DNA from 3 places in the Thauera chlorobenzoica genome. Region 1 is predicted to be linked to each of the others. Evidence: predicted binding sites of a transcription regulator. Region 1 holds the regulator's gene; each other region holds the start of a gene.
The links. The regulator FNR, encoded in region 1, switches genes on or off when oxygen is low (the NO sensors DNR and NnrR bind a similar motif). The targets are predictions, from matches to a motif close to TTGANCTAGNTCAA.
Positions count from the first base shown of each region.

Region 2: the regulator FNR is predicted to act here: its motif matches at 5,795-5,808, upstream of Tchl_RS10750 (2-oxoacid:acceptor oxidoreductase subunit alpha).
Region 3: the regulator FNR is predicted to act here: its motif matches at 5,496-5,509, upstream of ubiU (ubiquinone anaerobic biosynthesis protein UbiU).

Region 1 covers NZ_CP018839.1:3,468,549-3,478,216, forward strand. Annotated here, with positions in the region: partial or broken gene Tchl_RS16175 (MerR family transcriptional regulator) at 1-243, shown strand, start outside; gene Tchl_RS16180 (sulfite exporter TauE/SafE family protein) at 346-1,053, opposite strand; gene hemN (oxygen-independent coproporphyrinogen III oxidase) at 1,246-2,637, opposite strand; gene fnr (fumarate/nitrate reduction transcriptional regulator Fnr) at 2,777-3,517, shown strand; gene Tchl_RS16195 (SirB2 family protein) at 3,554-3,934, opposite strand; gene Tchl_RS16200 (Crp/Fnr family transcriptional regulator) at 4,027-4,710, shown strand; gene Tchl_RS16205 (MBL fold metallo-hydrolase RNA specificity domain-containing protein) at 4,860-6,269, opposite strand; gene Tchl_RS16210 (universal stress protein) at 6,397-6,840, shown strand; gene Tchl_RS16215 (hypothetical protein) at 6,916-7,152, opposite strand; gene Tchl_RS16220 (FixH family protein) at 7,205-7,714, opposite strand; gene ccoG (cytochrome c oxidase accessory protein CcoG) at 7,716-9,134, opposite strand; gene ccoP (cytochrome-c oxidase, cbb3-type subunit III) at 9,234-9,668, opposite strand, start outside.
Region 2 covers NZ_CP018839.1:2,314,684-2,324,351, reverse strand. Annotated here, with positions in the region: gene bcrA (benzoyl-CoA reductase subunit A) at 1-151, opposite strand, end outside; gene bcrB (benzoyl-CoA reductase subunit B) at 162-1,460, opposite strand; gene bcrC (benzoyl-CoA reductase subunit C) at 1,463-2,623, opposite strand; gene Tchl_RS10765 (cyclohexa-1,5-dienecarbonyl-CoA hydratase) at 2,626-3,402, opposite strand; gene oah (6-oxocyclohex-1-ene-1-carbonyl-CoA hydratase) at 3,402-4,535, opposite strand; gene had (6-hydroxycyclohex-1-ene-1-carbonyl-CoA dehydrogenase) at 4,586-5,653, opposite strand; gene Tchl_RS10750 (2-oxoacid:acceptor oxidoreductase subunit alpha) at 6,033-7,769, shown strand; gene Tchl_RS10745 (2-oxoacid:ferredoxin oxidoreductase subunit beta) at 7,772-8,611, shown strand; gene Tchl_RS10740 (ferritin-like domain-containing protein) at 8,608-9,147, shown strand; gene Tchl_RS10735 (CBS and ACT domain-containing protein) at 9,381-9,668, opposite strand, start outside.
Region 3 covers NZ_CP018839.1:1,650,328-1,659,995, reverse strand. Annotated here, with positions in the region: gene ubiB (ubiquinone biosynthesis regulatory protein kinase UbiB) at 4-1,533, shown strand; gene rocD (ornithine--oxo-acid transaminase) at 1,630-3,795, shown strand; gene Tchl_RS07680 (sodium:solute symporter family protein) at 3,970-5,430, shown strand; gene ubiU (ubiquinone anaerobic biosynthesis protein UbiU) at 5,570-6,583, shown strand; gene Tchl_RS07670 (U32 family peptidase) at 6,633-7,529, shown strand; gene ubiT (ubiquinone anaerobic biosynthesis accessory factor UbiT) at 7,601-8,134, shown strand; gene thiL (thiamine-phosphate kinase) at 8,286-9,287, shown strand; gene Tchl_RS07655 (phosphatidylglycerophosphatase A family protein) at 9,455-9,668, shown strand, end outside.

The DNA.
Region 1 (9,668 bases):
CGCCGCGGCCTGCTCGCCGAGCCGGCCCCCGCGCGCGGCGCCTACCGTGCCTACGGCACGGCCGAACTCGCCCGCCTGCGGGCGATCCGCCGCGCCCAGCAGCTCGGTTTCTCGCTCGAGGAAATCGACGGCCTGCTGGCGCTCAACGCCGACACCGACCGTGAGCGCGCCCGCGCCGCCGCCCAGGCCAAGATCGGGCTGATCGAAGCCCGCATCCGCCAGCTGCAGGAGATGCGCGACGCGCTCGCCGAACTGGTGCAGTGCTGCCGCCACAGCGACGCCGCTACCCCCTGCCCGATCCTGCGCGCACTGTCAGGGGACCATGTGTCAGCCGCTGCGGCAGGCTCACAGGCAGACAATACCGCGCCACAGAGCGCCACCGAGGGTGGGCGCGTGGTACAGGCCGAACAGGCCGAAGCCGAGCACGAGCAGGCCGGAAGCCAGGCGCACCTTGCTGCTGCGGGTGAACGCGCGGAACTTCAGGAACAGCATCCCCGCCAGCAGCAGGTTGGGCAGCGTGCCCAGGCCGAACGCCAGCATCAGCCCGGCACCGCGCGCGCCTGAGCCGCTCACCAGGGCGGTGGCGAGGATCGAGTAGGTGAGCCCGCAGGGGATGAAGCCCCACAGCAGCCCAAGGGGCAAGGCCTGCCGCACCGAACGCGCCGGCAGGAAGCGGCGGGTGGCGGGCTTGATCTGCCGCCACACGACATGGCCGGCGCGCTCGAGCGGAGCCAGCGGGCGGGTGAAGCCGGTGAGGTAGAGGCCGAGCGCGACCAGCATCAGGTTCGCCAGCACGTACAGCGTCATCTGTACCGGCAGCATACCGTCGTAGACCATGCCGACCGACCCGAGCGCGCCGACCAGCCCGCCCAGCACCGTATAGGTGGCGATGCGGCCGAGGTTGTAGGCCAGATGCAGCGACCATTGCGGCTTGCTGCCCGGCGAGCGCAGCTGCAGGGTGAGGGCGCCGACGATGCCGCCGCACATCGACACGCAATGCGTGCCGCCGAGCAGGCCGATCAGAAAGACAGCGAAATAGCCGGTATCGGGCATGGCACACGGGGCATGGGGCAGGCGTCTCAGGGATGGCTGAAGCGGCATTTTACGCCGCAGTGCAGCATCCTGCCCGCCCGATTTCGCTTCGCTGAAGCGGCGGAATCAACGCCCCGCAACCGCTGCTTCCGCCCCGCATGACCGGCCCGTGTCGGCCGCCTGCCGCCCCGGCAGTCGATGCGAAGGGCGGGGTCAGATCACCCGCGAGTAGCGTGCGCGCTCGCGGTCGGCGCGCAGGTAGCGGTCGAACACCATCGCGATGCCACGCACCAGCAGGCGACCGGCCGGCTGTACGGTGATCCAGTCGCCCTCGATCTTCACCAGCCCGGCCTTTTCCATTTCCTTCAGGTCGGCGAGCTCTTCGGCGAAGTAATCGCGGAAATCGACCAGATGGGCGATCTCGATCGACTGCATCGACAGCTCGAAGTGGCACATCAGCGCCTGGATGATCGAACGCCGCAGCAGATCGTCGGCAGTCAGCTCGATGCCGCGCAGCACCGGCAGCTCGTCGCGGTCGAGGGCGTCGTAATACTCGTCCAGGGTCTTGACGTTCTGCGCATAAACCGGGCCGATCTTGCCGATCGCCGACACCCCGAAGGCGAGCAGATCGCACTCGGCCTGCGTCGAATAGCCCTGGAAGTTGCGGTGCAGGCGGCCCTGGCGCTGGGCCACGGTGAGTTCGTCATCGGGCTTGGCGAAGTGGTCCATGCCGATGTAGACGTAGCCCGCTTCGGTGAGGCGGCGGATGCCCAGCTGCAGCAGCTGCAGCTTGGTGTCGGCGCTGGGCATGTCGCTGGAATGGATGCGGCGCTGCGGCTTGAACAGCCCGGGCAGGTGGGCGTAGCTGTAGAGCGAAATGCGATCGGGCGAGATCTGCAGCACCTGCTCGAGGCTGCGGTTGAAACTGATCACGTTCTGCTTGGGCAGGCCGTAGATCAGGTCCATGCTGACCGACTTGAACCCGGTCTGGCGCGCGGCATCGATGACGAGCTGGGTTTCCTCGAAACTTTGCACACGGTTGACCGCCCGCTGCACATCCTCGGCGAAATCCTGCACGCCGACACTCATGCGGTTGAAGCCGAGCTCGGCGAGCAGCTTGACGGTATCGAAATCGACCTTGCGCGGATCGACTTCGATCGAGTATTCGCCGTTGGGCACCAGGGTGAAATGCTCGCGCACCGAAGCCATCAGCTCGCGCATCTCGTCGTGCGAGAGGAAGGTCGGGGTGCCTCCACCCAGGTGAAGCTGCGTCACCTGCCGGCTGCCCTCAAGGCAGGCAGCCTGCATTTCGATTTCTTTAGCCAGGTATTTCAGATACTTGGCAGAACGACCGTGATCCTTGGTGATGATCTTGTTGCAGGCGCAGTAGTAGCAGATCGTGTTGCAGAACGGGATGTGGAAGTATAATGAAAGCGGTCTGCTTACCCCGCCGATGGCCCGTTTTGCCAGCCAGGCCTTCAGTGCGTCGGCGTTGAAGGCCTCGACGAAGCGGTCCGCTGTCGGGTAAGAGGTATACCGCGGCCCGTTGATATCGAATCTACGGATCAGTTGCGGATCGAAGAGGAGTTCGTTCTGGCTTTTCATGATCTAGCTGCTGCTGTGTGTGACGAACAATGGCAGAACGCCTGATTTTTTTGGTTGACGTGGGTCAACGGGTGTGGAATGCCGGGCGCCCGGGGTCTCCATCGGGGTCATTTGTCGGGGAGGCCGGATTATCGTGCAGATGAGGGCGACAGTGCCAATTACCGTAAGCGGACTCAAGTCTGCCTGTTCGCAGTGCAATCTGGTGGAGCTGTGCCTGCCTTTCGGGCTGTCCAACAGCGAGCTGAACCGCCTCGACGAGCTCGTCGGTGCGCGACGCAAGATCAAGCGCCAGCACAACCTTTACCACGCGGGTGACCCGTTCGAGGCGATCTACGCCATCCGTGCCGGCTCGTTCAAGACCGATGTGCTGCTCGAAGACGGCCGCGAGCAGGTCACCGGCTTCCAGATGACCGGCGAGATCCTCGGCCTGGACGGGATCAGCACCGAGGTCCATTCCTGCAATTCGGTCGCGCTCGAAGACAGCGAAGTCTGCGTGATCCCTTACGACAAGCTCGAGCAGATGTCGCACGAGGTCGAAGGGCTGCAGCTGCAGTTCCACAAGGTGATGAGCCGCGAGATCGTGCGCGATCACGGGGTGATGATGCTGCTCGGCTCAATGCGGGCCGAGGAGCGCCTGGCGGCCTTCCTGCTGAACATGTCGCAGCGGTTCACCGCGCGCGGCTTCTCCGCCCAGGAGTTCAACCTGCGCATGACGCGGGAAGAGATCGGCTCCTACCTCGGTCTGAAACTGGAAACGGTGTCGCGCGCGTTCTCGCGTTTCCAGGACGAAGGCCTGATCGCCGTGCAGCAAAAGCACGTCCGCCTGCTCGAGCCGGCACGGCTGAAGAGCCTCATCCAGCACCAGCCAGGCGCGCGCTGAGCGCTGCCGGCGGGGAGGTTTTCCCGCCGCCCGGACTCAGGCGAAGAACCCCGCCATGTTCTTGGTGATGGCGATCGACACGATCCAGGCATACACCAGCAGCGCACCGACGAAGGCGGTGGTCCGCACCGCCGGCGTTCTGCCGCGCTTGAGCGCCACGGTGCCCAGGAGGATGTAGGCGATCAGCCCGAAGACTTTCGCCGTGACCCAGTCGGCCGCAAACGGGTATTGCCCGATCATGATCGCGAGGCTGATCGCACTGAGCAGCAACAGGCTGTCGACAACGTGGGGCAGCACCCGGGTCAATGGCCGCTGAAGCAGCGGGCTGCCGGTAAACATCCACAGCCCGCGGAGCAGAAAGCCCGTTGCGCTGAGTACGACGCAGGTCACATGAAGATGCTTGATTGTGTAGTACATCCGTCCCCTTTCAACGAAAGAAACCCGAGCTCCGGTGCGAGTCCGCGCCCCGGCCTCGATTAAAATTGCGCCTCGATACGGAGAGCCCGCCGATGCCCCCCCATGCCCCGCTCGACATACCCGCCCTGCTCAGACGCATCCCGCTGTTCAGCGAACTGTCCGACACCGACATCGAGCGCGTTTCGCGCTACACCCGCGAACGCCACGTCTCGCGCGGCGAAGTGCTGTTTCAGCGCGGAGACCAGCCGCACGGCTTCTACTTCGTGGTGTCGGGCCAGGTCAAGCTGGCCTTCTCGTCGTCCCAAGGGACCGAGAAGGTCGTCGAAATCATCGGCCCGATGCAAAGTTTCGGCGAGGCGGTGATGTTCATGAACCACCCCTACCCGGTGTTTTCCGAAGCCCTTGCCGATACCGTGCTGGTGCATGTCAGCCAGGCGGTGGTCAGCGAGATGATCGAACAGGATGCGACCTTTGCCAGCAAGCTCCTTGCCGGCCTGTCGATCCGGCTCCACGGCCTGATCCAGGACGTCGAAACCTATTCGCTGCGCTCGAGCATGCAGCGCGTGATCGGCTATCTGCTCCAGGTCGCCGACAGTGACGAACCCTGCGAAATTTCGCTGCCGACGAGCAAGCAGGTGATTGCGTCCCGCCTCAACCTCACCCCTGAAACCCTGTCGCGTATCTTTCACGACCTCAGCGAAGTCGGCCTGATCAGTGTGCAGGGCAAGCGCATCACCTTGCACGACCCTGCCCGCCTGGCGCGTTACAACGCCTGAGCGCGAAACCTCACCCACCGGCCGGCGCTGCGCCCGGCTTCTTGCCGCGCGCGCGTGCAGGAGCGACGGCGACTCCCCCGCTTCCACGCTGCGCCCGCTGCAGTACCCTTCATCGCTCATCGCGGCGCCCCCTCCACCCGGTGAGGCGATCAACCCAGAAGGTAGGGGACGAGCGGCTCGGCCACCGTGAGGGCGGGCCAGCCAAGCTCGTGTTCGGCAGCGACGGCGAACGCCGCCGCCGCTTCGGCCTCGCCATGCACGATGAAAGTCCTGCGCGGCGCCGCCTCAAAATGGCGCAACCAGTTCAGCAGCGCAGGCTGGTCGGCGTGCGCCGACAGACCGCCGATGGTGTGGATGCGCGCCTGCACCGTGATGCGCTCGCCGAACAGGCTGACCTGGCGTGCGCCATCGACCAGACGCCGCCCCAAGGTGCCCGCCGCCTGGAAGCCGGTGATGACAATCGCGCATTCGCGGCGGCCGAGGTTGTAGCGCAGATGGTGCCTGATGCGCCCGGCGTCGCACATCCCGCTGGCCGAGATGATCACCAGCCCGCCACCGACGCTGTTGAGTGCCATCGACTCCTCGACGTCCTGGACGAAACGCAGCCGGAAGCGGTCCGTGTTGCGCTGTGTCCAGGCGTACAACTCGCGAGTCTCGTCGTCCCACAGGTCGGCATGACGAACCGTCAACTGGGTCGCCGCGGCGGCCATCGGCGAGTCGACCACGACATCGAGCCGCTCGATGCGCCCCGAGCGCACGAGTTCGGCAAGCACGAACAGCATTTCCTGGGTGCGGCCGACGGCAAAGGCCGGGATGATGACATTGCCGCCAGCCTGCTGCAGGGTATGGCGCAAAATGGCGGCGAGTTCGACGCATGTAGCATCGAAGGAGCGGTGGGCGCGATTTCCGTAGGTGGACTCGATGCACAGGTAGTCGGCGCGGCGAATCGGGGTCGGGTCGTGGAGCACCGGACGCATCGGCTGGCCGAGGTCGCCGGACACGACCAGGCTGCGGGTATGCCCCCCGACGTCGATCTCGATCTCGATCACGGCGGAGCCCAGGATATGCCCGGCATCGCGAAAACGGCAGCGCACCCCTGGCCCCGGCTCGTACGGCGTATCGTAGGAAACCGCACGCAAGCGCCCCAGGCTGCTCCGCGCCTGCTCCACGGTATACAGTGGGGTCGGCTCCACCCTGCGTCGGGCCTTGCGCGCACGGGCGTTGCGCAAGGCCCATTCGGCCTCTTTTTCCTGGATGTGGGCCGAGTCCATCAGCATGACGCCGAGCAGATCGACAGTGGCCGCGGTAGCGTAGATGCAGCGCTTGTAGCCGAGCGCCACCAGCCGGGGTACCAGCCCGCTGTGATCGAGGTGGGCGTGGGTGAGGAGGACGAAATCGATCCCTCGCAGGTCGAAATCGAGGGCTTGCCGATTCTTGCGATCGGCCTCGCGCCCGCCCTGGAACAGACCGCAATCGACGAGGAAGCTCCCGCCCTCATGGTCTACCCGCAGGCAGGAACCGGTGACCTCGCCGGCTGCCCCATAAAAAGTGAGTTTCATGTCCGCACCTCTGTTGGAAGGGACTGTGCGGCAGTCGATCGTATGCGTGTTTGATCCTCGTCAATCATTGCAAACCGCTGCCCGTCGCTATAATCGAAGCACCAACAACCCAATGGGACGCCTCGCCATGTTCAAGCATATCCTCGTACCGACGGATGGATCCGCCCTCTCCGAAGCCACGGCCGCTCGCGCCGTATCCTTCGCCAAGGAGGCGGGAGCGAGAATCACCTTCTTTTACGCGCAGCCCGACTTTCCGATGCCGATCTACGGCGAAGGTGCCCTGATCGATCCCACCACTCCGGAGCAGTTCGCCAAGTCGGCCGCCGCCGAAGCGGAGGGCATCCTCTCGAAGGCAAAACAGGCGGCCGATGCCGCAGGCGTCTCGGCCGACACCGACACCCTGGTCAATGAAGTCCCTTACGAGGCCATCATCGACGCCGCGGACCGCCACGGCTGCGACCTGATCTTCATGGCCTCGCACGGGCGCCGCGGCATCGCCGGCCTGCTGCTCGGCAGCGAAACGCAGAAAGTGCTCACCCACAGCAAGACCCCGGTTCTGGTCTGCCGCTGACCAGCCGGCACCCACAGCGCAGGGCGGAATGGCTCCGGCACGGGGCGATTCCGCCCTGTTTTCGATGCCGGCGGGCTATCGTTTGCGGTTGATCTGGCGCGCAGAGCGCTGCAGGAAGACCGTGCCCAGGCTCGAGGCCGCGCAGACCAGCCAGAAGCAGAAGAAGGCGATCGAATAGGTCGCGACCGGCCCGAAGTCGACGGGTTCGCCGAACAGGTAAAGCGTGCGGGGATCGATCACGAGAAAAAAAACCGCTTCAGCGATGGCCGCAACCAGGAATGAGGGCCACAGCACCTGTATCCACTTTTGCATCGGACCTCCCTCTCGTCGTTTGCGTCATCCCGGCGTGCTCGCACCGCGGAAGTCACGCATCCGGAGCAATCGTGATTGCCGACTCGGTCGGCAGGTAGGCCGATCCGCTCATGCGCCAGTGCTGCGCCTCGTCTTCGATCACGAACAGCCAGCGTCCCGTGGCCAGGGTTTTCAACCCGGTTTCGAACACGCCCGCTGTTCCACTGAGGACATGCGACTGATCCTGCCCCCCGCGCGTCGGATGGACGATGGTCAGGACGATCCGCTGCGGCACATCGGCGGGAAGTGCCGCGCCCATTTCGATGCGGATCGATTCGCTGCGTACCTGCAGGGCGGCGATCAGGCCAAGCTCGCGGGCGCGCTCGACCCGCTCGATGGTGTGCACAATGGCCCGCCCTTCCTTGTAGTAGTCGTCCACCACCATGCCATCGAAGGTCTTCGCCGCGATCACGAAGGTGATCACGCCGGCGATCACCGCGATCGCGGGAAAGGCGATCAGGAACCACGGCCAGCCCTGGCGGTACCAGGGCGGAGGAGTCTTTTGAGTCAAGGTCGTATTCATCTCAACGCGGAATCAGGAAGGTCGTTCGTTCTTCGAGGCTCAGTCCCGGATCGTCCTCGGCGGTAATGCGGAAGGCGACGGGATTGGCGCCGGGCTGGCCGGCATCGTAGGGCACGAGCACCTGTACGGTGAGCGCGCCGGTCGCCGCCGGTGCGACCTCGACCCGTTCTCCGCTGCCGATCCGCGCGCCGGGCAGGCCGGACACTTCGAGGTGGAAGGTACGCGGCGCCTCGGTCATGTTCATCACCTGAAAACGATAGACGTTCTCGATCAAGCCGCCTTCGATCTCGCGCCCGAGCGAGGCGCGGTCGCGGATGATGTCCACGCGCAAGGGATCGCGCACCGCCAGTCCCCAGACGAAGGCGACGCAGAGCAGCGCGAGGATGACGCCGTAAATCAGGGTCCGCGGGCGAAACACGTGAGCGGCGATTTCCTTGCGCCCCCAGTGCTTTTTGACGGCGTTTTCGGTCGAGTAACGGATCAGGCCGCGCGGGTAGTTCATCCTGTCCATGACCTGGTCGCAGGCGTCGATGCACGCCGCACAGCCGATGCATTCGTACTGGAGGCCGTTGCGGATGTCGATCCCGGTCGGGCAGACCTGGACGCAGATGCCGCAGTCGATGCAGTCGCCCTTGCCCACCGCCTTCGGATCGATGCCTTTCCTGCGCGCCCCGCGCGGCTCGCCGCGCTCCTCGTCGTAGGTGATGACGAGCGTGTCGGGGTCGAACATCACCGCCTGGAAGCGCGCATAGGGGCACATGTAGGTGCACACCTGTTCGCGCATCACCCCAGCGAACAGGTAGGTGAACGCCGCATAGAACAGGATCCAGAACAGTTCCCAGGGGCCGAAGCCGAACACGGGAATGGAACGGAGCAATTCCTCCAGCGGCGAAAAATAGGCGACGAAGGTGAACCCGGTCCACAGCGAGAACAGCCCCCAGACCAGGAACTTGCCCCCGCGGCGCAGCGCCTTGGGTGCGCTCATCTCGGCCTGGTCGAGCTTTTGACGGCGGATGTGGTCGCCTTCGATCTTCTGCTCGATCCACATGAATATTTCGGTGTATACCGTCTGCGGACAGGCATAGCCACACCACAACCGGCCGGCGATCGCGGTGAAGAAGAACAGGGCATAGGCTGAAATGATCAGCAGGACCGCGAGGAAGAACACGTCCTGCGGCCAGAACACCCAGCCGAAGAGGTAGAACTTGCGTTCGGCGAGATGGAACAGCACGGCCTGCCGGTCGTTCCATGACAACCAGGGCAGGCCATAGAAGACGAGCTGAGTGAGCCATACCATCACCCAGCGCCAGTTGGCGAACACGCCGCTGACGGTGCGCACGTAGAGCTTCTTGCGCGCCTCGTAAAGGGTGTCTTGGGGAGAAGAACTCGTTTGCGCTGGCTGTCGGGATGGGCCGCTCATGGTCGCCTTGCCGGTGGATGCTTGTTGTTATTGTATGAATAGCCCGGGAAGGCCCCCTCCTCCCGGGATGTAAGCACGTTTATTGCTTGAATCGGCGCCTCATTTCTTGCCGAGGCTCAGCACATACGCTGCCAGCATGTGCACCTTGTCCTCGCCGAGAAATTCTCCAAAAGCCGGCATCTTGTTGCTGCGGCCATGGGTCACCGTTTCGATGATGGTGGCCTCGGTCGAACCGTACAGCCAGGACTTGTTGGTCAGGTTCGGCGCCCCCATCAGCGGATTGCCGGTGGCGTCGGCGCCGTGGCAGGCGACGCAGTTGGTCGCGAACACATCCTTCCCGCGCTGGGCGCGCAAGGAGTCGTGGGCGAGACCGGACAGGGAACGGACGTAGTTGGCGACGTCCTTCACCCCTTCGGCGCCCAGCGTCGGCCCGAACGGCGGCATCACCCCCATGCGCCCGCCGAGGATGGTGGTGCGGATGGTTTCGGGCTCGCCGCCCCACAGCCATTCATTGTCGGTCAGGTTGGGGAAGCT
Region 2 (9,668 bases), 1.2 Mb from region 1:
CGATGAAGGCCTCGAGCTTGGACACGCGCGCCGCGGTGTCGTAGTTCGAGCGCGAGTTGGTGATGCCGCGGCCGAGCACCTGCCCCTTGTCGTCCATGACGACCGCTTTGGTCGTGGTGGACCCCAGATCAATTCCGACGAAACATTCCATGGTTCGCTCCTTACGCGGTTGCCAGCGACGCGCCGCTGCGTTTCTGATCGACCATCTGGAAGTAGCTCTCCAGACGGTTCTTGACGTTTGCGTGCGAGAAATAGCGCGGATCGACAAGGTCGGTTTCGATGAACGCGGCCGGCTTGCCGGTGCGCTTCTCGATTTCGCGCATCATCAGCAGCTGCCCAGCGGAGAAGCTGTTGCAGCTCTTGATCGAGTTGATCAGCAGGCCGTCGGCCTGGTACTCGTTCATGTACTTCTCGAGCAGTTCGACGCGCTGCGGCAGGTTGTTGTTGGCGTAGCAACCCAGGCAGTAGTCGGCCAGCGTGCCCAGCGGGTCGTTCGGGTCGTGACGGAAGCCCTGGTCGTAGAGGCCGCCCACCTTGGTGTAGGAGCTCGCCACCACCACCGCGCCTTCGTCGTAGAACAGCTTCCAGAACTCGCGGAAGCTGGTCCAGTTCGGGGGACCTTCGACGACCAGGCGGTACTTCTCTTCCTTCATGTCGCCTTCGGGGGTGATCGGCCCCTTGCCTTCGCGGATGCGCTGCTCGATTTCGCCGCGCACCAGATCGTAGTACTCGACCGCATCGGTGGTGCCGCGGAAGGCGGTGAACATCGGGCCGATGTAATACACGCCGCCGAAGTAGGCATCGATCGGCGACGGACGGTTCTTCGCGCTCTCGAGCACCCACACCAGATTGTCTTCGGCCTTGGCCGAGTTCTTCAGGTATTCGCGCAGGCGGTCGATGTCGAACTTGACCCCCGAGACCTGCTCGAACATCGGGATGACTTCTTCCTTGAGCTGCTTGACGACGAAATCACGCATGTTCTTGGTGATCTTTCCATCGCCCTGATACGGGATCTGCAGCATCACGGTCGGACACTTGTACTCGTGGCGCAGCAGCTCGAACCACTTCATGAAGGTGAAGCAGCCGGTGTAGGACAGCAGCAGCATGTCCGGAGCGGGCATCGGCTTGCCGTTGGGGGCGATGTTGCCGCGGCCCATCATGCCGATGTCGGCCTTGACGTAGGTACACACGTCTTCCGAGTGGCCGGCCTTCTCGGCATCCATGATCATGCCGCCGCTCTGCTTGCGCATGCCGTTCTGGATGGCGTTGGTCTCGGGCAGGTTGTTGACCATGTCGAAACACATGATCAGCTCGTTCAGGTTGCCCGGCACGAAGGTCGACACGACTTTCTCGCCCGACTCCTTGGTGCCCGTGAGACGATCGTAGTTACCGGCGATCATCCCTTTCTGCTTCACCATCGAAGATTCTTTGATGACTTCAGGGTTGGTTTTTGCACTCATGATTAGCTCCAGAGTTTGATCGAGTCGGCAAAGGTACCGGCCTGCTCACGGATCGGCTGCATCTGGCCCGAGTTCTCGGCGTACTTGAAGGAGATGTAGGGGACCTTGTGCTCCGAGCAGCGGTCGGCCAGCATCGGGCGCTCGAGCAGCGCCGGGTCGCAGAAGCTGGGGGCGGCGAAGATCACGCCTTCGGCGGCGTTGCTGCGGACCTGCTCGAGCAGGTACTTGCCCTTGTCCTCTTCCTTGTCGTCGTACTTCGCCGCGGTGCTGATCGACTCGTGCAGGAAGGCGAGCGACAGGTTCTGCATCGGATCGCCGGCGGTCGAGACTTCGTTGCGCAGGAAGCGATGCACGATCATGTAGTCGTCATCGACAATGTAGCAGCCCGAGAGCTCGATCGACTTGATCAGGTTGAGCGGCGGCTGTTCGCAGAACGAGCCGTTGATGATCACGCGACAGTTGTCGCGTTTTTGCGCCTCGACCTTGACCGCGGCCGCCAGGTAATCCTTCAGCATCTGGTTGTGCTCTTCGACCGGCAGCACCAGGCCGGCACGCATCAGCAGGTATACATCGGCCGACGGCACCTTCCAGGGCTCGCGCGAACGCAGGCCATAGACATCCTGGACGAGCTTGCGGTTTTCGTTGTAGACCGCGATCGAGGCACGCAGCGCTTCGTCGGTGATCTTGCGGCCCGACAGGTGCTCGAGGCCTTCGCGCAGTTCGTTCAGCTCGTTGGTGTAGTAGTTGCCACCGACGTTGTCGCGGTAGTTCTGCGGCACGTCGAAGTAGCGCACGTACTTGCCCGGGAACATCAGCTTCCACATGCCCGACAGGTTGCGGATGACGTCACAGATGCTGGGGAACAGCATGCCATCGACGAAATCCATGCGCTTGGACAGGCCGAGTTCGATGGTCGAGCGTGGGATGCGGCAGATGTAGCTCTGGTAGAAGGCGTCGCCGTGGATCACCTCCAGCCCATCGCCACCGCCCATGATGCCCAGGGGCAACATGCCAGCCGCATGAATGATCTCGCGCGGCACATATACCGGCATGTAGGCGATAACCTTGCGAGAGGGATCGGCCTCCTTCCATTGCCTGGCGGCAGTGAAATCAAGGTCCTCGTAAAGCGCTTCACAGCGCGCGATGATGTCTGCCGTACTCATGGTCAACGGTTCTCCCAGTTTGCAGAACGCTTCTCAAGAAAGGCTTTCAGCCCTTCCACCGCATCGTGGCTGGCCATCAGTTCCTCAAGATAGAGGGCCTCCACGGTATCGAGTTTTTGCTTGATGCCCGGCACGATGTCGCAGCGTGCGGCACGGACCGCGAAACGCAGCGAGCTCGCGCTCAGACGCGCAATGTGTTCGTCGAACCACTGCAGCGCCGCGGCCTCCGGATCCTCGGCGAGGACGTCGATGAGGCCGATCCGGTGCCCTTCGGCACCGTCGATGCTGCGCCCCGACCACAACAGGTCTTCGGCGCAGGCCTGGCCCACGCGCGGCGGCAGCAGGCAGGACGCAGCGGGCGCGAACACCCCGAGACGGATCTCGGGCTGACCGAACTTGGCGTCCGGCGCGGCGAACAGCAGGTTGCCCGCCGCCGCCACTTCCAGTCCGCCGCCCAGGCACTGGCCGCGCAGCGCGACCAGGATCGGCACCGGGCTGTCGAGCATCTCGCGCACCAGCCCATGCAGGCTCTTGAGCATCTGCGCACACTGGTCCGGCATGTGCTCATCGACGCTGGCGCCGAAGCTGAAATGCGGACCTTCGGCATCGAGCAGCACCGCACGCAGCGCCGGGGCCTGGAGGTGCTCGCCCAGCGCCTGGCGCAGCGCGGCGATCATCGCGGCATCGACGATGTTGGCCTTGGGCCGGGCCAGGCGCAGACGCAGCAGGCTGCCGTCGCGCTCCAGCCAGACCTTCAGCGGGGAGCTAGCCTCGCTCATCACTTGGCACCCGGCATCAGGCTTTCGATCAGCTCAGGAGTCCAGGGCATGCCCTTGGCCAGCGCCTGGCGCAGATCGGTGAATTCGATCTCGCGGCCGGTTTCCTTGTTGCCTTCGTTGAACGCACGGAAGCCGGTGCGCGCTTCGTTCATCATGTTCAGCGCGAGCCAGGCGCGGCTGTTTTCCTTGTTGCGGTTCCAGGCGTCGAGCTTGGGCTTGCGCAGCTCCTCGAAGCTCTTGGTCAGGCACTCGGGGAAGGTGGAGATCAGCTTCGCGCACAGCTTCTCGACCGCTTCGTCGAGCAGCGACAGATCGATCTCGCCGCGCTTCATCAGCTCCTTGCCCGCCGCCAGCTCGTCGCCGGTCTTGAATTCGCCGTGGATGATGCGGCCGAACTCGTCGAGGTAGCGGTCGGTGATCACCAGCGGGTTGGCGACGAACTTGCCGTCGACCTTGAGCGCCGGCACGATCTGCATGCAGATGCCGAGGCGGTTGGCCTTGTGCGCCGAGAACGGCTCGCACAGCGTGCCCGACACCATCGCCTGCTCGCAGCCGATCATTATCGGCAGGAAGTCGGTCGCACCGCCGATCGCCGCCGAACCGTGCTTCGGACCGGCCTGGCCGAAGTTGGCCAGATCCTGGGCCACGGTGAAGTCGGCCGCCATGCCGATCTCCTGACCGCCACCGATGCGCATGCCGTTGACACGGCAGATCACCGGCTTGTCGCAACCGAGGATCGCCGACACCATGTCGTTGAACAGGCGCATGTACTGGCGGTATTCCTGCGGGTTGCCGGCGTAGTACTCGGCGTATTCCTTGGTGTTGCCGCCGGTGCAGAAGGCCTTGTCGCCGACCGCGGTGAACACCACCGTGGCGACGTCGCGCGCGCAGGAAGCGGCACGGAAGGCGAGGATCAGCCCCTTCACCATGTCGGTGGTGTAGGAGTTGTACTGCTTCGGGTTGTCGAGCGAGATCCAGACGTTGTACAGCCCCGGCACCACTTCGCCCTTCAGGTTGCGCGCCGGACGCTTCTCGTAGAGCACGCCCGGACAAACGGTTTCGGGCACCAGGTTGTGGTCGACCAATTTCGTCGGCGCGTTCTGCTCGACCAGTTTTTGCGTAGTCGGATTCATGTCATCGAACTCCTGTGTCTTTTTTCGTTGCGTGCTTAAAAAGGATGCGCTCAGGGCGTGAGGATGGCGCGCCGGGTGAGCTTGTGGGCGTGTGCGGCGGCGAACACCTCAGCGATCTGGTCGAGCGGGTGACGCTCGATGAAGCTGGCGAGATCGATCTTCTTGTCGAGCACAAGATCGAGTGCTGCCGGGTAGTACTCGGGCAGACAGCCCCAGTTGCCCAGCGCGCGGGCATGGAAGGCCATCAGGTTGGAAAGGCGAACCTCGACCTTGTCCATCGTGAAGCCGACCACCGCCAACGTCGCGCCATGGGTGAGCAGGCCATAGGCGCTGGTCTGCCCTGCGCCGGTACCCGAACACTCGAAGATCTTCCAGCGCGTCAGTCGCAGGCCATTGGCCTTGGCATGCGCCTCGATCGCCTTCTTCAGATCGCGCCCGGAAATTTCACGCGCATTGAGCGTGAGCGCCGCGCCGTGCCTGGACATCATCTCCAGCTTAGCAGGATCGACGTCGATCGCCACCACGCTGGCGCCGAAGGCGCTGGCGATCTGCACGGCGTAGCCGCCGACACCGCCGACACCGATCACCACCGCCACATCACCCGGCTCGACACCGGCCTGCAGCACCGCCTGATAAGGCGTCGTGACCGCATCGGCAACCACCGAGACGTCGGCCAGCTGCAGACCGGCGGCGGCGAGTCGCGCCTCATCGACCGCGCACAGACCACGCGCCGGCACCACCACATGGGAGGCGAAACCACCCTGGATGTCGTTACCGGGCATCACCTGGTCACGGCAAATCGTGCCATGGCCGGACACGCACAGCTCACAGGTACCGCAGGGCATCACGGCCGGCACGATCACGGCACGTCCGAGCCACTGCGCCGCATTGGCACCGGCCTGCACCACCCGCCCACTGATCTCGTGACCCAGCGCCAGAGGCAGCGCATGATTGGTGCGCACGCCGTCGTAGTAGTAACCGAGATCGGTATGGCAGACTCCACAGCCCGCCACGGCCACGACGACCTGGTCAGCAGAAAGCTCGCCGATCTCGAACTCGGCGCGAACCATCGGCGCGCCGGGCGAGGTCATCATCCAACGATGCGGATTGCTGCTCATCTCACTCCTCCATGAACTGACTGAACTCTTCGCCGCCATGACGTTGACGTTAACGTCACATTATTCTGACACATCGCCTCTTGAAGCTGAAGACTGCATGTCGTGATGGACGAACCTTAAACGAGGCCCCCGGACGTCCAGTTGACCTAAGTCAACGGATTGACGTTTGCGTCAACGTAAACTTTGAAGCGTCCAGAGGGCTGCAGCATCGCCTCGGGAGCCTCGGCCCCGGCAACCCCTCGGAAACATCGGTCACCCCGACGGCAAGGATGCAGCCACACCGCACTCGCCGCGCATGTGCGTATCCATATTTGATACGCATGGGCGCACACAAGGTGATCCCGAACCGGCCTCAGCGGCCTGCAGTTGAACTTGGAGAATGAGGATGACAGCCCGATCGGTTTCGATAACCTTCGCCGGCAGCGGCGGAGCCGGGGTGATGACGGCAGGCAGCATGCTGCTCGATGCCGCCGGCCACGCCGGCTGGTACGCTTACATGACGCGCTCGTCGGGAGCGCAGATCCGGGGCGGCGAGGCGGCGGCGATGCTGCGCCTGTCCACCGCGCCGGTGCAGTCGCACGACGACCACTACGACCTGCTGGTGGCGATCGACTGGCAGAACGTTGGCCGCTTCTCGGCCGAAGTGCCGATGACCGCCGACGGCTTGGTGCTGGGCGATCCGGACGGGGGCGAGTTCCCTGAGCAGATCCTCGCCAAGGGTACGCGCCGGGCCGACATTCCGTTCAAGAAGATTGCCAAGGAGATCGACGGCGGGCGCCCGAACATGATCGCGCTGGGCGCGGTCGCGGCCCTGATCGGCCTGCCCGAAGAGGCGGTGCTCAAGGTGGTCAAGGACTCGCTGGCGAAGAAAGGCCCCGCCGCGCTCGCCGCCAGCGAAGCCTCGGTGCGTGCCGGCGCGGCCTTTGCCGCCTCGCTGCCGCCGAGCAAGCGCCTGGCCGCAGCCACCGGCGGCGAGCGCCAGCGCCTGTGGAGCATCACCGGCAACGAAGCCGCCGGTCTGGGCGCGGTGCGCGGCGGGGTGCGCTTTGTCGCCGCCTACCCGATCACCCCGGGCACTGAAGTGCTCGAATGGCTCGCCCCCAACCTCGCCAAGCTCGGCGGTGCGCTGGTGCAGGCCGAAGACGAGCTCGCCTCGGTCAACCAGATCATCGGCGCCTCCTACGGCGGCACCACCTCGCTCACCGCCACCTCCGGCCCCGGCCTGGCGCTGATGACCGAATCGATCGGTCTCGCGGTCGCCTCCGAGACCCCGATCACGATCGTCAACGTGATGCGCGGCGGCCCGTCCACCGGCATCCCGGTGAAGTCCGAGCAGAGCGACCTCAACATCGCCCTCTACGGCCTGCACGGCGATGCCCCGCACCTGGTGGTCGCGCCCAACTCGCTCGCCGACTGTGCCTTCTCCACGCAGTGGGCGGTGCATCTGGCCGACACCCTGCAGACCGCCGCGGTCGTGCTCTCGGACCAGTCCCTGGGCCAGAGCCGCGCCACCATCGCCCCGCCGGCCGACCCCGGACTGCGCGCCAACCGCCTGCGCCCCGAAGGCGAGCTGGGCGACGAGCGCTACCGCCGCTACCGCAACACCACATCGGGCGTCTCGCCGATGGCCGTGCCCGGCATGAAGGGCTACCAGTACACCGCCGACGGCCTCGAGCACACCGAAGTCGGCACCCCCTCGAGCCAGGCCTCGGACCACAGCACCCAGCTCGACAAGCGCCTGCGCAAGCTCACCGCCCACGACTACGGCAAGTACTGGGCCGACATCGACGGCGAGGGCGAGGGCGACATCGCCGTCATCACCTGGGGCTCGACCACCGGACCGGTGCAGGAAGCGCTCGAGCGCTGGCGCGCCGCCGGCAAGCAGGGCCGCATGGTGTCGATCCGCCTGCTCTCGCCGGTGCGCCCCGAGCAGCTCGCCGCCGCCCTTGAGGGCGTCTCGCGCGTGCTCGTCGTCGAACAGAGCCATGGCGCCCAGTTCCACCGCTACCTGCGCGCCCACTACGACCTTCCCGGCAGCGTGCGGGCCTTCCACCGCCCCGGCCCGCTGCCGATCCGACCCGACGAAATCTTCCGCCAACTGGCCGACTGGAGCTGATCATGGACGCTACATCCACTTGCCCGAGCTACGCCGCGCGCGACTACAAGTCCGAGGTCAAGCCCGTCTGGTGCCCCGGCTGCGGCGACTACTCGGTGCTCGGCGCGCTCACCAAGGCCCTGGCCGAGCTGTCGATCCCGCCCGAAAACGTCGCCCTCGTCTCCGGCATCGGCTGCTCCTCGCGCCTGCCCGCCTACACCAACGTGTTCGGCTTCCACGGCGTGCACGGGCGCGCGCTGCCGATCGCCACCGGGATCAAGGTCTCCCGCCCCGAACTCACCGTGATCGCCTCCGGCGGTGACGGCGACGGCTTCTCGATCGGCGGCAACCACTTCATGCACGCCTGCCGGCGCAACGTCGACATGACCTACATCGTCATGGACAACGAGGTCTACGGCATGACCAAGGGCCAGGCCTCGCCGACCACCGCCCCGGACTGGGAAAAGAGCAAGCTCACCCCCCAGGGCACCGGCATCAACCCCTTCCACCCGCTGGTGATCGCGCTCGCCGCCGGCGCCAACTTCATCGCCCGCGGCTTCTCCGGCGACCCCAACGGCACCGCCCAGCTGATCACCGAGGCGATCCGCCACCCGGGCTTCTCCTTCGTCCAGCTGCTCAGCCCCTGCGTCACCTTCCGTCCCGAGCAGCGCGACTGGAAGGACGCCGTGCACCCGGCCGCGGTCGATCCGACCGACGATCCGGCGCGCGCCGCCCGCCGCCTGATGACCGACGACGGCTTCAACATCGGCGTGCTGTATCGTGGCAACCGTCAGCCCTTCCAGCCGGCGCTGAAGGCCAGCGTCGACTCCGTTGCAGATCTCGAGAAGGAGTTCGTGCTATGAGCACTACCGAGCCGCAGGACAACAGCATCCAATCGGTGGAGCAGCTCCTCGCCCACGCCCTGGCGATGGAGAACGAAGCGGTCGAACGCTACGAAATGCTCGCCGACCAGATGGAAACCCACAACAATCCGGAAGTCGCCGCGCTGTTCCGCAAACTCGCCGAGATCGAGAAGCTGCATGTGGATAACGTCAATGGTCTCAGCGACGGCCACACTCTTCCGCACATCGCGCCCTGGGAATATGCCTGGCAGACCCCGGAAAGCCCCGAAGCCCCGTCGGCGAGCGCGGATGGCCTGCACTACATGATGCATCCCTACCACGCGATCGCGATGGCGCTCGAAGCCGAGCGCAAGGGCGTGGCGTTCTACGAGCGCCTTGCCGACCAGGCCGGGCGGGAGGACGTGCGCAAGATCGCGCGTGAACTGTGCGAGACCGAGCGTGAGCATGTGACCCTGCTCGAAGGCTGGCTGGGACGCTTCCAGGCACCCCCAAAAGGCTGGAGCGAGGACGCCGACCCCCCGCTGCCGCAGGAGTAAGCAGTCCTTCCCCCGGGGGCGGCAGCCGTCGCCGCACGCCCCGGGTAGACGAACAGAGGGCGAGCCATGATGGCTCGCCCTCTGTTCGTTTGCGCCCCTGACGGCCAACCCTTCCGCTCAACCCCTTCCGGCCGAGCCTTCAGGCGGGTTTCCCGGCCGGCACTTCAGCCCCGACCTCCCCGCACAGACAGCATCCGCGCGCGGGGATGCCCGCGCAGCTTCCCCTGCCCTGCTTATTTAGCACTCGCGGTGATATCCACGCTGAGTTCGTAGCCGGCTTCGCGCAAGCCCGTGATCACACGCTCGGCATCGTCGGCATCGAAGCGGATCATCGCGATGCGCTTGCCTTCGCTCTGCGGCGTGCGCGGCGACACGACCGACACGATGTAACCGCCGTGCGCGCTGACCGTCGCCAGCAAGGCGGCCAGCTGTCCGGTCTGATCCGGCAGACTCACCGTGATCCGGGTCGAGCCCTCGACCCAGCAGCCGGTGATGTCGAGGAAGAAGTCGAGCAGATCGAC
Region 3 (9,668 bases), 1.8 Mb from region 1:
ACCGTGCGCCTTTTCCGCCTCGCCAAGATCGTTTCCGTCAGCCTGCGCTTCGGCCTCGACCGCATGGTGCTCGACGCCGACGCCAGCGGCCGGCTGGCGCGCATCTGGCACGTGGTCTATTTCTGGCGCGGTTTTTCCGAGCCGCGCGCGGTGCGCCTGCGCCGCGCGCTGGAGTCGCTTGGGCCGATCTTCGTCAAATTCGGCCAGATGCTGTCCACCCGGCGCGATCTGCTGCCGACCGACCTCGCCGACGAACTCGCGCTGCTCCAGGACCGGGTGCCGCCCTTCCCCACCGAGCAGGCCCTCGCCGTGCTCGAAGGCTTCTACGGCAAGCCGATCGACACCGTCTTCGACGACTTCGAACGCATCCCGGTGGCCTCGGCCTCGGTCGCCCAGGTGCACTTCGCCCGCCTCCCCGACGGCACCGAAGTGGCGGTCAAGGTGCTGCGCCCCGGCATCGAGCGCGTCATCGAGCACGACCTCGCCCTGCTCGACGCCGCCGCCCTGCTGCTGGAGAAGATCTGGCCCGAAGGGCGCCGCCTGAAGCCGCGCGAAGTGGTCGCCGAATTCAGCAAGTACCTGCACGACGAGCTCGACCTGATGCGCGAGGCCGCCAACTGCTCGCAGCTGCGGCGCAACTTCAAGGACTCCGCACTCCTGATCGTGCCCGAAGTGTACTGGGACTGGTGCGGGCGCAAGGTCATGGTGATGGAGCGCATGCACGGCGTGCCGATCTCGCAGACCCCGGCGCTGCTCGCCCAGGGCACCGACATGAAGGCACTGTCGCGCGCCGGGGTCGAGATCTTCTTCACCCAGGTGTTCCGCGACGGCTTCTTCCACGCCGACATGCACCCGGGCAACATTTTCGTGCATCAGGACGGGCGCTACATCGCGCTCGACTTCGGGATCATGGGCACGCTCAACGAGGTGGACAAGAACTACCTCGCGCAGAACTTCCTCGCCTTCTTCCAGCGCGACTACCGCCGCGTCGCGCTCGCCCACATCGAGGCCGGCTGGGTGCCGGCGAAGACCCGCGTCGACGAGTTCGAGGCGGCGATCCGCACCGTGTGCGAGCCGATCTTCGACAAGCCACTGAAGGACATCTCCTTCGGCAAGACCCTGCTGCGCCTGTTCCAGACCGCGCGCCGCTTCGAGATGGAAGTGCAGCCGCAGCTCGTGCTGCTGCAAAAGACCCTGCTCAACATCGAGGGCCTGGGCCGCCAGCTCGACCCCGAGCTCGACCTGTGGAAGACGGCGAAGCCCTTCCTCGAGCGCTGGATGGACGAGCAGATGGGCTGGCGCGCGCTCGCCCGCGGCTTCAAGGAAGAAGCCCCGGCCTGGGCCGGCACCCTGCCGCAGTTGCCGCGCCTGGTGCATCAGGCCCTCAGCGACGCCCCCCGCCAGCAGGCCGCCCAGCAGCAACGCCTCGACCAGCTCGCCGCCGGCCAGCGTCAGCAGGGCTGGCTGCTCGCCCTCGTCGGCGTCGCCGCCGCCGCCGTGCTCGCCCTCGAGCTCCATCGCCTGCTCGGCTGAGCCGCGCCCGGGGCGGCTGAACGATTCCCGCCCGCCTCCATCCAACGGACTGAAGCTTCGGCCATCCCCAACCACACGTGCCATGGGAGGTGTGCGATGACGACAGCCCGAAACGACCCCGCCGAACTACGCTCTCCGCATTCAACCGTAGCGATCATCGGCGCCGCCTCGGCGCTCGGCGCTCCGCATGCCGGCCCTGCGAGCGCACCGGAAGCGCTACGCGAGGGTGCCGTGGCGCAGCGCCTGAACGCGATCGGGGTCGCCGCCGAATGGCTCGACCCCCTGCATCCGCTGCCGCCGCCCTCGCCAGCGCCCGACATGCACAGCCGGATCGAGGCCTGCGCCAGCTTTGCACGCTGCCTTGCCGACCGCCTCGCGGCCTTGCCCGCTGGCCGTTTCCCGCTCGTGCTCGGCGGCGACCATGCGATCGCCACCGGCACCTGGCGCGGGCTCGGGCGGCGATGCGGGCGCGCCCCCGGACTGATCTGGGTCGACGCCCACCTCGACAGCCACACCGAGCGCAGCACCCATTCGGGCAACATCCACGGCATGCCGCTGGCTGCCCTGCTCGGCACCGGCCACCCGTCCCTCACCGCGATCCCCGGACCGGCGCTCGACCCCGCGCGCACCTGCATCATCGGCGCGCGCGCCTGGGAGCCGGAAGAGCAGGCCTTGCTCGCGCGCCTGGGCGTGCGCGTGTTCGAGATGGCCGAGATCGATCGCCGCGGCCTCGCCGCGGTGTTCGCCGAGGCGATGGCGATCGCGCGCGCCGACCCCGAGGCCGGCTTCGGGCTCAGCCTCGATCTCGACGCGCTCGACCCACAGGCCTTCCCCGCGGTGACCTGCCCGGAGGCCGACGGCCTCGACCCGCGCGCCCTCGCCGAGGCGCTGATGCGCCTGCGCACCTGCCCCGACCTGGTCGGGCTGGAAATCGTCGAATACCGCCCCGACCTCGACCCCGAGCGGCACGGCGCACGGTGGATCGCGGAATTCGCCGTCGCCGCCCTCGGCCCTGACGGCACCAGCCTGCAGGCCAGGGAAAGGCGTTACGGCGCCGCCAACTACGCCCCGCTCCCGGCGGTATTCCAGCGCGGCGAGGGCGTCTGGCTGTGGGACGTCGATGGCCGGCGCTACCTCGACATGATGAGCGCCTACTCGGCGGTGAGCTTCGGCCACAGCCACCCGCGCCTGGTAGACGCGCTCGTCACCCAGGCGCAGCGCCTGGCGCTGACCTCGCGCGCTTTTTTCAGCGACCGCCTGCCGGTCTTCCTCGAGCGCCTGTGCACCACCTTCGGCTTCGAGCGCGCGCTGCCGGTCAATACCGGGCTGGAGGCGGTGGAGACCGCGCTCAAGGCCGCGCGCAAGTGGGGCCACGAGGTCAAGGGCATCGCCCCCGAGCGCGCCCGGATCATCGCCTGCGAGGGTAATTTCCACGGCCGCTCGATCGCGATCATCGGCCTGTCCTCCAACGCGCGCTACCGTGCCGGCTTCGGCCCCTTCCCCGCCGGGCTCGAGCGTGTGCCCTTCGGCGACGCCGACGCCCTCGAAGCCGCGATCACGCCCGAAACCGCGGCGTTCCTGGTCGAGCCGATCCAGGGCGAAGGCGGCATCATCGTCCCGCCCCCGGGCTACCTGTCGCGCTGCGCCGAGATCTGCCGCCGCCATCACGTGCTGCTGATCGCCGACGAAGTGCAGACCGGGCTCGGCCGCACCGGCCGCCTGCTCGCCTGCGAGCATGAAGGCGTGCGCCCGGACGGCCTGATCCTGGGCAAGGCGCTCGGCGGCGGCCTGCTGCCGGCCTCCGCCTTCCTCGCCGACCGCGCGGTGATGGACGTATTCCGCCCCGGCGACCACGGCTCCACCTTCGGCGGCAACCCGCTGGCTGCCGCGGTCGGCACCGAAGTGCTCGCCCTGCTTGCCGAAACGCGTCCCTGGGAGCACGCCGAGCGCCTCGGGGCGAAGCTGATCGCACAACTGCGCCAGGCGAAGCTTCCCGGCGTTCGCGAAATCCGTGGTCGCGGCCTGCTCGTCGGCGTCGCCCTCGACCCGGCATTCGCCGATGCCGGCGAAGTCGCCGAACGTCTGCTCACCGCCGGCATCGCCACCCGCGACACCAATGGCAACGTGGTCCGCCTCGCCCCCCCCCTGGTGATCGACGAGGACGTGCTTGACGCTGCCGCACAGACCATCATCACCGTGCTGCGCACCTATCCCGGCCCGCACACCAGCGTGCCGCACCCGCATCCGGCCTTCATCCAGTGAGCCCTGCCCGCCGCCGCGGACCGGCGCCCTGCCCGCCGCGGCGGCGGCACGCCCCGGGCCGCCTGCGTCTCGACACCCCCCGAAGGGCATTCTGTTGCTAAACTCGCGCGCACTTTTTCCGCTCGACACTCCTGCCCACCCCGCGCAGATGCACCACCACGAAGGGCTCCCACCATGCTGCTCTGGCTTGTCGTCGCCTATCTGATCGTCTCCATCGGCATCGGCCTGTATGCCGCCACCCGGGTGCACAACGCCCGCGACTACATCACCGCCGGGCGCAACCTGCCGATGGTGGTAGTGCTGGCGATGGTGTTCGCCACCTGGTTCGGGGCCGAGACCGTGCTCGGCATCTCCGCCACCTTCCTCGAAGAGGGCTTTCGCGGCCTGATCTCCGATCCGCTCGGCGCCTCGGTGTGCCTGGTGCTGTTCGGCCTCGTCTTCGCCCGCCCGCTGTACCGCATGAACCTGCTCACCCTGGGCGACTTCTTTCGCATGCGCTACAACCGCAGCACCGAGCTGGTGCTGTCGATCTGCATCGTGCTGTCCTACCTGGGCTGGGTCGCGGCGCAGGTCACCGCGCTCGGCCTGGTGTTCAACGTGCTGTCGGCCGACGTCGTATCGATGAACGAAGGCATGCTGATCGGCGCCGGCGTGGTGCTGGTCTATACCCTGTTCGGCGGCATGTGGTCGGTGGCAATGACCACCTTCGTCCAGATGATCGTGATCATCCTCGGCCTGCTCTGGGTGACCTGGATCGCCGGCGACATGGCCGGAGGCTTCGAGACGGTGATTTCCAGAGCTGCGGCCGAAGGCAAGTTCGACTTCCTGCCCACCCTCGACATCGTCGACCTGATCGCCTGGATCGCCGCCTTCGCCACCATGGCGCTGGGTTCGATCCCGCAGCAGGACGTCTTCCAGCGCGTCAATTCATCGAAGAACGAGACCGTCGCGGTGTGGGGCACGACGCTCGGCGGCGTGAGCTACTTCTTCTTCGCCGCAGTGCCGCTGTTCCTCGCCTACACCGCCAACATCATCGACCCCGCGATGGTCGAGCGCCTGATGGCACAGGACTCGCAGCTGATCCTGCCGACCCTGATCCTGCAATACATGCCGTTCTACGCCCAGGTGATCTTCTTCGGCGCCCTGCTGTCGGTGATCATGAGCACTGCCTCGGGCACCCTGCTGGCGCCCTCGGTGACCTTCTCCGAAAACGTCCTCCGCGGCTTCCTGCCGGGCATGAACGACCGCCAGTTCCTGTGGAGCACGCGTCTCACCGTGGTGCTGTTCACCGCGCTGGTCACCTGGTACGCCACCGCCACCGAATCGAGCATCCACGAGATGGTCGAGAACGCCTACCGCGTGACCCTGGCCGGCGCCTTCGTGCCCCTTGCCGCCGGCCTGTTCTGGCGGCGCGCGAACAACCTGGGGGCGGCGCTGGCGATCGTGCTCGGCCTGGCGACCTGGCTGCTGCTGGAGAATTTCGTCGCCGAAGGCGATGTCGAGCCCCAGCTCTACGGCCTCGCGGCGAGCGCCCTCGGGATGCTGATCGGCGGCTACCTCGGCGCCCGCCCCCACCACCGCCCGCACATCGGCGGCCACCACGCCGCCGCAGGCACCTATCACCAACCGCGCTGAGCGGCACTCCGCCCCTCTGGCAGGCGCCTTGCCGCAACCTGCCGAGCGGACAACCACGGCAGCGTTTGATGGCGATCAACGCGAGGCGGGCGGCGGTGGACTATGGTTGCAGGGTTCTTCTCCCCCGCTCCCGCACACCATGACCGTCCGCCCCCCGATCGAGCTCGTCTGCCCCGCCGGCAGCCTGCCGGCCCTCAAGACCGCCATCGACCACGGCGCCGATTGCGTCTATCTCGGCTTCAAGGACGCCACCAACGCGCGCAACTTCACCGGCTTGAATTTCGATCCGGCGCAGATGCGCGAAGGCATCGCCTACGCCCACGCCCGCAGCCGCAAGGTGCTGCTCGCGCTCAACACCTACCCGCAGGCCGGCAACTGGTCGAGCTGGACCGCCGCCATCGACCGCGCCGCGGAATTCGGCCTCGATGCGCTGATCCTCGCCGATCCCGGGCTGATGGCCTACGCCGCCAAGACCCACCCGGGTCTGCGCCTGCACCTGTCGGTGCAGGGCTCGGCCACCAGCTACGAGGCGATCAACTTCTACCACGAGCGCTTCGGCATCCAGCGCGCGGTGCTGCCGCGGGTGCTCTCGCTCGCCCAGGTCGAGAACGTCATCGCCAACTCGCCGGTGGAAATCGAAGTGTTCGGCTTCGGCGGCCTGTGCGTGATGGTCGAGGGCCGCTGCGCGCTGTCGGCCTATGCCACCGGCGAATCGCCCAACTGCAACGGCGCCTGCTCGCCGGGCAAGCACGTGCGCTGGGAAGACACCCCGCAGGGGATGGAAACCCGCCTCAACGGCATCCTCATCGACCGCTTCGCCGAGGGCGAGCGTGCCGGCTACCCGACGCTGTGCAAGGGCCGCTTCGAAGTCAACGACGAGACCTATTACGCGCTCGAGGAGCCGACCAGCCTCAACACCCTGGAGCTGCTCCCCGAACTGGCCCGCATCGGCATCCGCGCGATCAAGATCGAGGGCCGCCAGCGCAGCCCGGCCTACGTCACCCAGGTCACCAAGGTCTGGCGCGCCGCGCTCGACAAGCTGCGGGCGGGGCCCGAATCGTTCACCGTGCTGCCGGCGTGGATGGCCGAGCTCAACAAGGTCTCGGAAGGCCAGGCCCACACCCTGGGCGCCTATTACCGCCCCTGGAAGTGAGCCCGCGCCGCGCCCTGCCGTACAACCCCGATTCAACGAGACTCCAACGATGAAACTCGCCCTCGGCCCCCTGCTCTACTACTGGCCGCGCCAGAGCGTGCTCGATTTCTACGCCGGCCTCGCCGACAGCCCGGTCGACAGCGTCTATCTGGGCGAAACCGTATGCTCGCGCCGCCATGAGCTGCGCCTCGACGACTGGTTCGAAGTCGGCCACATGCTCGCCGCCGCGGGCAAGGAAGTGGTACTCAGCACCCAGGGCCTGATCGAATCCGAATCCGACCTCAAGGCGCTGCGCCGCATCGTGCGCCAGACCGACTTCCGCGTCGAAGCCAACGACATGGGCGCGGTACGCCTGCTCGCCGAAGCCGGGGTGAAGGACTGGGTCGCCGGCCCGACCCTGAACATCTTCAACCCGCACACCCTGCAGCTGCTGATCGACACCGGCGCCACGCGCTGGGCGGTGGCCCCCGAGCTGTCCGGCGCCACCCTCGCCGAGCTGCGCGCCGGCCTCGCCGCGCCGATCGAGACCGAAGTCTATGCCTACGGCCGCCTGCCGCTGGCGCACTCGGCGCGCTGCTTCACCGCCCGTCACTTCAACCTGCAGAAGGACACCTGCGAGTTCCGCTGCCTGTCGATCATGGACGGCATCACCTTGCGCACCCGCGAAGGCGAACCCTTCCTGACCCTGAACGGGGTGCAGACGCAGTCGGCGCGGGTGCACAACCTGCTCGGTGACCTGCCTGCGGTACGCGCGCACAGCGAAGTGCTGCGCATCAGCCCGCAGGGTGCCGACACCGCCCGGGTGGTCGCGCTCTTTCGCGCCGCGCTCGACGGCGACACGACCCCGGCCGAGGCCCTCGCCGCCAGCCGCGCGTGGATGGTCGCCGAGCCCTGCAACGGTTTCTGGCACGGCCGCGCCGGCGTCGAACAGTACGTGGCGGCCTAAGCGCCGCCGCCCCGGCCCAGATCCCCGATCGACTCATCCCCGCTTCAAGCCCATCCCGCCGGAGAATGACGATGCCCGCGCTCCCCGCCCTGCCCCGCCCGTCGATGCTGTCCGCACTGCTGCCCGGCAGCCTGCGCCAGCGCATCGGCGCGCGCCTGAACGACTTCCGTGTGCCGAGCTTCACCGTGCCGGCGCCGATCGCCCGGATCGTCGCCCGCCTGCCGCAGCAACCGCCCACCCACGCCCTGACCCTGGCGCTGAATCTCGCCCTCGGCCGCATCCTGCCGCGCGACGCGCTCGAGCCGCTGACCGGCCGCCATCTGCAGATACGCGTGCTCGACGCCGGCCTGCGGCTCGATTTCACCCTCGCCGCCAGCGGTTTTTGCCGTGCCGCCGCAACCGCCAGGCCCGATCTGGTGATCTCCGCCACAACCCGCGACTTCCTCGCCCTGGCGTTGCGCGAAGAAGACCCCGACACCCTGTTCTTCAGTCGCCGCCTGCGCATGGAGGGCGACACCGAGCTCGGCCTGCTGGTCAAGAACACGCTCGACGCGGTGGACTGGGACGCCCTCAAGACCAAACTGGTCGGCCGCCGCAGCGGCTGAGCGCACCACGCGGGCGGCTGCGCGCCGCGCTTCCGGGCAGAGTACACACGCATGCTCCGGCCGGAAGCACGCGCTCACACCCCGCGGCGCCTGCGGTAAGCTTGCTGCCCCCTTACCGGGCGCCGTCCGCGCGCCGCACGCCAGCCACCTCATGCCCCTCGTACCACCCCCCCCACCCTCCGCCCCTGCCGCCCCGGTGTCGGAGTTCGACCTCATCCGGCGCCATTTCGACCGCGCCGCGCACCACACCGACCTCGCCGTCGGCGACGATGCGGCGCTCTTCCGCGCCCGCCCCGGCATGCAGCTCGCCGTGTCCACCGACATGCTGGTCGCCGGCACCCACTTCCTGCCCGACACCGACCCCGAAGACCTGGGCTGGAAGACCCTTGCCGTCAATCTCTCCGATCTCGCCGCGATGGGCGCCGAGCCGCGCTGGGCCCTGCTCGCCGCCGCCCTGCCGGCGGCCGACGAGGCCTGGATCGCCGCCTTCGCACGCGGCCTGTTCGCCTGCGCCGAAGCCTTTGCGGTCGACCTGGCCGGCGGCGACACCACCCGCGGCCCGCTGACGTTGTCTGTCACCATCATCGGCGAGGTGCCGCAGGGACAGGCGATCACCCGTGCCGGCGCCCGCGCTGGAGACGATCTGTGGATCTCCGGCCAGCCCGGCCGCGCGGCGCTCGGGCTGGCAGCGCTGCGTGGTGAAGTCGAGCTGAACCCGGCGGCACGCGCCGACTGCATCGCCGCCTTGCAGCGCCCGCAGCCGCGCGTGGCGCTCGGCCTCGCCCTGCGCGGGCTGGCGAGCGCGATGCTCGACGTCTCCGACGGCCTGCTCGGTGACCTCGGCCACCTCCTCGAACGTTCCGCCAGCGGTGCCGTGATCGACGTCGCCGCCCTGCCGCTGGCCGCACTGCGCCGCACCGGCGCCGGCGACGAGCACTGCCGCCGCAGCCTGCTGTCCGGCGGCGACGACTACGAGCTGCTGTTTACCGCCCCTGCCACCGCCCGCCCCCGGATCGAAGAGCTCGGCCGCCGCCTCGCCCTGCCACTGCATCGCATCGGCACCCTGACCGCGGCCTCGGGCGAACTGTGGCTGCGCGAAGCGGACGGCACCCTGGCGGCGACGACGCGCACCGGCTACGATCATTTCGGCTGAACCGCGTCACCCGGAACGCAACCGGGCACGGGCCGCGGCGGTTCGCCACCGACCACCGGCTTCGCCCCGTGCGCGGTGCGCTGACCCGGTTCCGCCGATGCCGTTTTGGTGATGCCGTTCTTCGGCCCGCCCTTGTCCAACTCGACCACACCGCCCCTCGACCCGCCATGCGCCCGACTCCCCGCCTGCTGATGAGCCACCCCGCCCACTTCATCTCCCTCGGTTTCGGCGCCGGGCTGTCCCCCTGGGCGCCGGGCACGGCAGGCACGCTGCTGGCGTGGGCACTCTACCCGCTGATCCGCGCGCCGCTCTCCGAGTTCGTCTTCCTCGCCCTCCTCACCGGCCTGTTCGTCGCCGGCACCCTCGCCGCCGAGCGCACCG